2 regions of the Nocardia sp. NPDC003183 genome follow, and region 2 is predicted to be linked to the other one. Evidence: riboswitches for the same ligand, from Rfam matches in the RefSeq annotation. Region 2 holds a riboswitch; the other holds the start of a gene.

Region 1 (4,414 bases), on a different contig from region 2:
GCATCGATGGTGACGTCCGCCGCGCCATCGAACGTGACCTCGCGATCCGTGCCGATCGCCGAACCGGTCTTGCGCTGGGCGAGCCGGGTGGCACCGATCCGCAGCGGGGCGGTGCCGTAGCGGTTGGTCAACCGCACGCGCACCGCGTCGCCGCCGCCTGCCATGTGCAGGACGTGGCGCACGGTCTCGTCGCTGAACTCCCGTGATTCGGCGAGCTTGATCTGCTCGTTCGGGTCGATGACACCGGTCCGGAAACCGGCTACCCACGTGCTGTTCTGCATGATCTCTCCGATATTTGCTGTGCGGAATAATGCTTACGCATAGGTTTACTCGTAGGTATTCCTCATGTCAACTATCCGCATGGCAAATATCAGCTATGCTGGCGTTATGTCCGTGCGCGAGCTGTTCGACGACCCCCGCTTCACCATCTCCGGTCTGCTCTTCGAGGCGCACAACGGCCTCATCGCCAAACTCGAGCCGACCTGGAAAGCGCACGGCCTGTCGGGTCTCGACCTCAATGCCCTCCTGCGACTGAGTCGCTCCCCGGGCCGCCGCCTGCGGATGTCGGACCTGGCCACGCAAACCGAGCTCTCGACCAGTGGGGTCACCCGGCTAGTCGACCGGCTGGCCACCGCGGGTCTGGTCGAACGCCAACTCGACCCGGCTGATCGGCGCAGCGCCTACGCGGCCTTGACCGATGCGGGCATCCGCCGCCTCGAAGAGGTCCTGCCGGACTATCTCGCTGCCCTCGAGCAATGGCTCACCGGTCAGCTGACCCCCACTCAACTCGACGGCTTGATCACCGGCTTGCGCGTGATCCGCGATGCCACCAACCCAGCCGCCACCGCCCTGTCCGACCGGTCCTGAGCGTGGTTACCCGCGGTGATCTGGATTGCTGACCGGGGTAACCATCAAGGTGCTGACGTGGTTTCGAGGTCGAATCGGAGCCCTGAGCGCAGGGCTGCCGTGGCGGACATCCCGAACATGCGATGAAAGGTCTCGCTGAAATGCGAGGGTGTGGCGAATCCCGCGTCCGTCGCGGATCGGGTCAGGTCGTGGCCGGCGGCGACAGCTCTCATCGCGTGGATGACGCGGGCCCACTGTTGATAGCGGCGGAACGTGGTCCCGTACTGCTGGACGAACAACCGGAGAAAGTGCGATGTCGACAGACCGAGGGTCGCGGCGATCGGTTCGGCCCGAAACGCGTGATCCGGATGCTGACGGATCGCGGCCGCCACGCGTTCGATGCGCGGATCGATGTCGGCCGGGGGACCGCCGACTGCGATCGCCAGGATTCGGCCGGGGTCCGCATCAGGTAGCCGGCATTGTTCGACCAGTTCGCGCTCGCGAAGGTGGGCGAATCCGTACGGCCCCTCGGTGGTCGTCATCTGGCCTGCGATGGCCGAAGCGGGCGACCACAGGAGCAGGATCCATTTGCCGAGGGTATTCACCCGATGCACCGCGCGGGCAGGGCTGTACGCGCTGCGAGTGAGTATTTCGCCGTGGGTGGCGGTCTCGAGGGCGAACGGCCCGTCGAGCCCGACGCTGAGCACCGCGACAGAGGTGGAATGTAGGTCGACACCGAGTTCGGGTCCGATGTACCCGGCATAACCCGGCCTGATCCAGGCCATCGGTGAGCGGGTCGGACCACACGATTTCACAGGCGCACCGTCGGTCACCCTTGCCAGAGTATCGGTGCGCCGACCGGAACCGCGACGGCTGATTCTTCCAGGGCTCGAAGGCCGGATGGGCGCTGGTGACAAGCAGGCGGGTCGGCTTCAGGGGAGTGAGTGGTACCGGAAATACGGTGCCGACCCGCCTGCAGTCCATTCGTCACCGGCGTCGGCACGGATGGGGTTCGCGAGCTGGACAGCGAAGTCCTGCACCGCAACTCGCACAGACGAGCACCGCGGACCCGGGGAGCACCGGGTCCGCGGTGAGGCTCAGGGCAGGGGAACCCAGGTGCCGAAGAACCAGAAGCCGTGCTGCGGCGCGTCGTTGTGATGCTCCGGCTGTTGCTGCGGCCGGTGCTCCTGACCCTGCCCGGGCCGCTGCTGGTCGTGCCCACCCGGATCCGCGCTCGCCACGCCCGCCGTGGCACCCAGCACCCCGAGGGCGAGAGTGCTCGCCACCGCGGTCTTGGCCACTGTCGACTTCATTCTCATGAGCGTTCCTCCTGATCTTCGATCTCACCGCCGAGATCGTCGGCCGGCCGAAGTGCTCGGCCGATAGCTGAATCTTCGCGGCGCAACCGTCGAGCCCGGTGGGACCCGGCTGGGAGTCGGCTGTGTATCGGATCCGGCGACCGCGCGCGAGCACCCCGCCCCGGCGCCGCCCCCTCGATGCAGTCGACGTTGCTACAGTTCACCAGCCGTGGTGTTCGGGAAACCGGTGGAGAACCGGTGCGGCCCTCGCCACTGTGATCGGGAGTTGTGAATCGATCCGGACGACATCTGTCATCCGGAGCCACTGGGGCCCTGCCCTGGGAAGGTGGATTCACCGCGCACTATCCCGTCAGCCAGGAGACCGGCCACGGCTACGCAGTACCCCATTCCACGAGGACCTGGAAGGCCGTCTCTTGACCCGCTCTGTTTTCGCGCGCCTACGTTCCGGCGCGTTGCTCGCCTGCACGATCGTTGTCACCGGATGTGGTGTGCAACCCCTCTCCGACGCGGACGGCGCAGCTGCTGTCACCCGCGTGAACTGTGGGATCGACGTCGCCGTCGACGGCCCACCGCAGCGGATCTACGCGGCGTATCAGCCGTCGATCGAGATCGCGCACGCGCTCGGTGTCACCGATCGGCTGGTGGGGACGGCATTCCTGGACTCCGCCGTGCTCGCGGAATATGCCGGTGCGCAGGCGCGCGCACCGTATGTCGAGAAGCTGCCGAGTCGCGACGAGTTGCTCGCCCAGCGACCCGACTTCGTCATGTCGGGTTTCAACGGGGTGTTCGCGTCCTCGGCGCAGAACAGCGTCGGCACCAGGGCGAGCCTGCACGAGTTGGGTGTGCGCACCTGGGTGCTGAGTCCGCTGTGCCCGAGTGCCGACGGGCTCGCTGATGAGGCGATCGACCCCGATACCGTCCGCTTCGACAACGTGTACGCCGACCTGCGCGACCTCGGTGCCCTGTGGGGCGCCTCCGAGCGCGCCGAAGAAGTTGTCACGCAGCTGAGTTCACGCATCGACGCGGTCCGCGCCAAGGTCGGCAACGCCGGGAAGCCGCGGGTCGCGGTCGTCACCCCCAAAGACGACGGCTCCTACACCGTGGCAGGCGGCATCGATTTCATCACCCAGATCATCGAGGCCGCCGGTGGCGTGAATGCCTTCGCCGATCTCACCGCGAAGCGCAACGTGCCCGTCGGCGCGGAAGAGCTCATCGCCCGTGACCCCGACATCATCCTGACCAGCCTGTGCTGCAAGGCGACCTACACGCGCGCCGACGGTCAGCCCCAGGTCGACAAGATCGTCGGAAACCCGGCGTTCGCGAATCTGGCGGCCGTGCGGAACGCGACTGTGCACCCGTTCCTGTTCGCCGACCGGGCGGCAGGGGTGCGGATCGCGCACTCGACCGAACTGGTCGCCACCCTGATCCATCCCGAGCTGTTCCGGCGGTGACGCGCACCGCTCGCGGCGCCGGTCCGATCGTGGCCGGCGCCGCGCTGGTGGCTGTCTGCGTCGCGTCCATCCTGATCGGCTCGCACCCGCTCACCCTCGACCAGGCCGTGGTCGCGTTCACCGATTTCCAGGGGACCGACACCGACCGGGTCGTGCGCTACATCAGGCTGCCCAGGACTGTCGCGGGACTCCTCGCCGGTATCGCGTTGGCGCTGGCGGGGGCGGTGATGCAGGGGCTCACCCGCAACCCGCTGGCCGGGCCCGGCCTGCTCGGCGTCAACGCCGGTGCGTCTCTGGCGATCGTGATCGCGATGGGTGCGTTCGGCCTCACCGCGACGGGCGGATTCATCTGGTTCGGCTTCCTCGGTGCGGCGGTCGCCGCGGCGTTCGTCTACACGCTGGGATCGTTGGGGTTCGGTGGCGCGACACCGGTGAAACTGGCGCTCGCGGGCGCTGCTTGCACCGCGTTGTGTGGGTCGATCACCACGGCGATCACCCTGCTGGACCGCACCCTGTTCGACAATTTCCGTTTCTGGGTGGTCGGCTCGCTGGCTCGCGCCGACATCGAATCCGTGTGGCAGACAGCACCGTTCATCGCTGTCGGGCTGTTGCTGGCGGTAGTGGTGGCCCGGCCGCTGAACGCTGTCGCCATCGGTGACGACATGGCGCGCACGCTCGGCACGCGGCTGGTCGCGACGCGCGCGACAGGAGCGTTGAGCGTGGTGCTGCTCGCGGGCTCGGCGGTGGCCATCGCCGGACCGATCGCCTTCATCGGTCTGGTGATCCCGCACATCGCCC
Region 2 (4,414 bases):
GGAACGAGTCCACCGACCACCGCAGGTACGCAGGCTGTTCGGCCGCGCGCAGCGGCAGCAGCTCGCGCAGGGCGGGCTCGTCGACCTGGATGATCCGCGCGCCCTGGGCTTCCAGGTCGAGCGTCTCGTCCCGGATGGCGAGCGCGACTTGGCGGGCCGAGTCACCCAGCGGCTGGTCGTCGCGGACGAACGACCACGCCAGGATGGTCACCGGGCCGGTGAGCATGCCCTTGACCGGCTTGGTGGTCAGCGACTGGGCGTATCCGATCCACGACAGCGTCATCGCCGCGGGCCGGGTGACATCGCCGAACAGGATCGGCGGACGCACGCAGCGGGTGCCGTAGGACTGCACCCAGCCCGCCTCGGTGACGGCGAAACCGTCGAGCAGTTCGGCGAAGTACTGCACCATGTCGTTGCGTTCGGGTTCACCGTGCACCAGCACGTCGAGACCGAGCTCTTCCTGCAGGGTGATCACGTCGGCGATCTCGGCCCGCATCCGCCGCACGTACTCGGCCTGGTCGATCTCGCCCTTGCGCAGCGCGGCACGGGCCAGCCGGATGGTCGAGGTCTGCGGGTAGGAGCCGATGGTGGTGGTCGGCAGCACCGGCAGGTCGAGGTGATCGCGCTGGCGGGCGCGACGCTCGTCGGCGGGGGAGCGGGTCAGGTCGTTCTCGTCGAGCGCGGCCAACCGGCCGCGGACCTGGTCGTTGTGCAGCCGCGGATCGGTCCGGCGTGAGTCGGCGGCGGCGCGGGCCGCGGCCAACTCGTCGGCGACCGCGTCGACGCCCGCGGTGAGTGCGGTGGCCAGGACGCGCACCTCGCCGACCTTCTCGGTGCCGAAGGCCAGCCACGAGCGCAGCCGCTCGTCCAGCCCGGTCTCGGGAGTCAGCGAATACGGCACGTGCAGCAGCGAGCACGAGCTCGATACGGCCACCGCGTCGGCGCTGCCGAGCAGGGTGCCCAGGGTGCCGAGGGCAGCGTCGAGGTCGGCGCGCCAGATATTGCGGCCGTCGACCACACCCGCCACCACCAGTTTGCGGGACAGGGTGGGCAACGCCGCGACCGCCGAGAGATCGGCGCCCGCGGTGACATCGAGGGCGACACCCTCGATCTCGGTGTCGGCCAGCACCGCCAGGGCGGCATCGGGGTGCCCGAAGTAGGTGGCGACCAGGATCGCGGGCCGGTTCTGCGCGGCCGACAACGCGCTGTAGGTCTGGCCGACCAGGGCGAGCTCCGCCTCGGTCAGGTCGGTGACCAGCACCGGCTCATCGATCTGTACCCACCGCGCGCCCGCGTCCGCCAGCCGGGCCAGCAGGTCGAGATACAGCGGCACCAGCTCGGGCAGCCGCTTCAGTGCGGCGCCGTCGACGGCTTTGGCCAGCTTCAGGAAGGTGATCGGACCGATCACCACCGGCCGTGCGGGGACCCCCAGCTCGATCGCCTCGTCGAGTTCGGTCAGCAGCTTGCCCGGATGCAGGGAAAAGGTGGTGGCCGCGTCGATTTCGGGCACCAGGTAGTGGTAGTTGGTGTCGAACCACTTGGTCATCTCCAGCGGAGCGATCGTGTCGGTGCCGCGCGCGGCCGCGAAATAGCGGTCGAGCGGATCGGCGATTCCGGCGACCCGCGCCGGCAGTGCGCCCAGCAGTTCCGCGGTGTCGAGCATCTGGTCGTAGTAGGAGAAGGTGCCCACCGGCACCGAATCCATTCCGGCCGCGGCGAGTTCGGTGAGCTGGGCGCGACGGAGCTGCCGGCCGACCGCGTGCAGGTGCGCGGCATCGGCGCGGCCCGCCCAGTAGGACTCGGTGGCGCGCTTGAGTTCCCGGTTCGGGCCCACTCGCGGTAGGCCGAGAACCGTTGCGGTGAAGGGGGTATGCGAAACAGTCACGGAGATTCTCCAGTGTCGTGCGGGGAGAGCCGCCGCCTTTTCGCGGGCACACGCCACACGGCCGACAGAGTCGCGAGAGAACACGACAGGTCGGTATCGGTGGTCCGCGCGCCCGATCCACGAGGCGGTGGCCGCCGGATACGGCGTATCCGGCACAGTCGGCAGGTCTTCGGACTCGCGGGCACCGGTCGTGTGATCGACCGACCTACTGGCCGTCGCTTCCCAGGCGTGCAGCCCAGTGCTGATGACGGCGGTCGTTCCTGCTCACCGCTGCGGGACAGTCCCGGATTCTCACCGGGTTCCCTCTCACCCGGTGCGGAACATGATCCGCACCCGGGTTTCGACGCCTACGCGGGAGGTCGGGGCTCCGACTCTTCCACCGCGCACGCGAACCAGCTGCCCGCCCAGCATAGGCCCTCGGCGGGGACATGGGTCACCGCCCCGTCCTGAACACGGCCGTGACCTGCGGTTGCGCCCACGTTGTCCGTGCGCACCGCGCACCGCTGCGCACGGTGAGATGTGACGGCCCGATGAACGCAACTTCGCAGGTAGGCAGGTGTGCGGTGTGAAGATTGCTGCGAAGCCACCTTGCGTGTCCGGCCCCGGCTCGTGGCCGGGTACCGTAGGCCAATGTTCTCGAAAGTCTTGGTCGCAAATCGTGGTGAGATCGCTATCCGTGCCTTCCGCGCGGCCTACGAACTCGGCATCGGAACGGTCGCGGTGTTCCCGCACGAGGATCGCAATTCCGTCCATCGCCTGAAGGCTGCCGAGTCCTATCAGATCGGCGAAGAGGGTCATCCCGTTCGCGCGTATCTGTCGATCGAGGCGATCATCGAGGCGGCCAAGAGCGCCGGCGCCGACGCGATCTACCCCGGCTACGGCTTCCTGTCGGAGAACCCCGACCTCGCCGCGGCCTGTGCCGCCGAGGGCATCACCTTCATCGGCCCCACCGCCGAGATCCTGGAGATGGCCGGCAACAAGGCCACGGCCATCGCGGCGGCGAAGGCGGCCGGACTGCCGACGCTGAAGTCCAGCGAGCCCTCGGCCGATATCGACGAATTGCTCACCGCCTCGGCCGAACTCGAATACCCGATCTTCGTCAAGGCCGTCGCCGGTGGTGGTGGCCGTGGCATGCGCCGGGTCGCCGCGCCCGAGCAGCTGCGTGAGTCGATCGAGGCCGCGTCGCGCGAAGCGGAGTCGGCGTTCGGCGATCCGACGGTGTTCCTCGAGCAGGCGGTGGTGAACCCGCGCCACATCGAGGTACAGATCCTGGCCGACCAGCACGGCAACGTCATGCACCTGTTCGAGCGGGACTGTTCGCTGCAGCGTCGCCACCAGAAGGTGATCGAGCTCGCGCCCGCCCCGAACCTGTCACCGGAACTGCGCGAGCGCATCTGCGCCGACGCGGTGGCCTTCGCCCGCCAGATCGGCTACATCAACGCGGGCACCGTGGAGTTCCTCCTGGATGAGCGCGGCAACCACGTGTTCATCGAGATGAACCCGCGCATCCAGGTGGAGCACACGGTCACCGAGGAGATCACCGACGTCGACCTGGTGCAGTCGCAGCTGCGCATCGCGGCGGGCGAATCCCTCGCCGACCTGGGGCTGAGCCAGGAGACGGTGCAGATTCGCGGCGCCGCCCTGCAGTGCCGCATCACCACCGAGGACCCGGCCAACGGCTTCCGCCCCGACACCGGCCGCATCACCGCCTACCGCACCCCCGGCGGCGCGGGCATCCGCCTCGACGGCGGCGCGAATCTCGGCGCCGAGATCGGCGCCTACTTCGACTCGATGCTGGTGAAGCTCACCTGCCGTGGTCGTGACCTGCCCGCCGCCGCCGCGCGCGCCCGCCGGGCGCTGGCCGAATTCCGTATCCGCGGCGTGACGACCAACATCCCGTTCCTGCTGGCGGTGCTCGACGACCCCGATTTCCAGGCGGGCCGGGTCACCACCTCGTTCATCGACGAGCGTCCCGAACTGCTCACCTCGCGCGGCTCGGCCGACCGCGGCACCAAGATCCTGACCTATCTGGCCGACATCACCGTCAACAAGCCGAACGGCGACCGCCCGACCACGGTGTACCCCTACGACAAGCTGCCCGCTGTCGACCTCACGCTGCCGCCGCCGGACGGTTCGCGCCAGCGTCTGCTCACTCTCGGACCGGAGGGTTTCGCGAAGGCCCTGCGCGAGCAGAGGGCACTCGGTGTCACCGACACGACCTTCCGTGACGCACACCAGTCGCTGCTGGCCACCCGTGTCCGCACCAACGGTCTGCTCGGTGTGGCGGGTCATGTCGCGCGGCTGACCCCCGAACTGCTCTCGATCGAAGCCTGGGGCGGCGCGACTTACGATGTGGCACTGCGGTTCCTGCACGAGGACCCGTGGGAGCGCCTGGCCGCGCTGCGCGAAGCCGTGCCGAACATCTGCTTGCAGATGCTGCTGCGCGGTCGCAACACCGTGGGCTACACGCCCTACCCCGAACAGGTCACGCGCGCTTTCGTTTCCGAGGCCGCCGCCACCGGTATCGAC

The links. A riboswitch is a leader RNA that binds a small molecule or an ion and turns the genes downstream of it on or off. The one in region 2 is predicted to bind cobalamin.
Region 1: it holds a riboswitch for cobalamin, as region 2 does, so the genes downstream of both, ACWDXS_RS06095 (ABC transporter substrate-binding protein) here and metE (5-methyltetrahydropteroyltriglutamate--homocysteine S-methyltransferase) in region 2, are expected to answer to the same signal.

Annotation. Positions count from the first base shown of each region.
Region 1 is NZ_JBSFTG010000001.1:1,325,299-1,329,712, reverse strand. It holds gene ACWDXS_RS06115 (GDSL-type esterase/lipase family protein) at 1-281, opposite strand, end outside; gene ACWDXS_RS06110 (MarR family winged helix-turn-helix transcriptional regulator) at 388-867, shown strand; gene ACWDXS_RS06105 (helix-turn-helix domain-containing protein) at 912-1,679, opposite strand; gene ACWDXS_RS06100 (hypothetical protein) at 1,944-2,159, opposite strand; cobalamin riboswitch at 2,344-2,549, shown strand; gene ACWDXS_RS06095 (ABC transporter substrate-binding protein) at 2,579-3,616, shown strand; gene ACWDXS_RS06090 (FecCD family ABC transporter permease) at 3,613-4,414, shown strand, end outside.
Region 2 is NZ_JBSFTG010000002.1:814,889-819,302, forward strand. It holds gene metE (5-methyltetrahydropteroyltriglutamate--homocysteine S-methyltransferase) at 1-1,891, opposite strand, end outside; cobalamin riboswitch at 2,029-2,214, opposite strand; gene ACWDXS_RS11515 (pyruvate carboxylase) at 2,516-4,414, shown strand, end outside.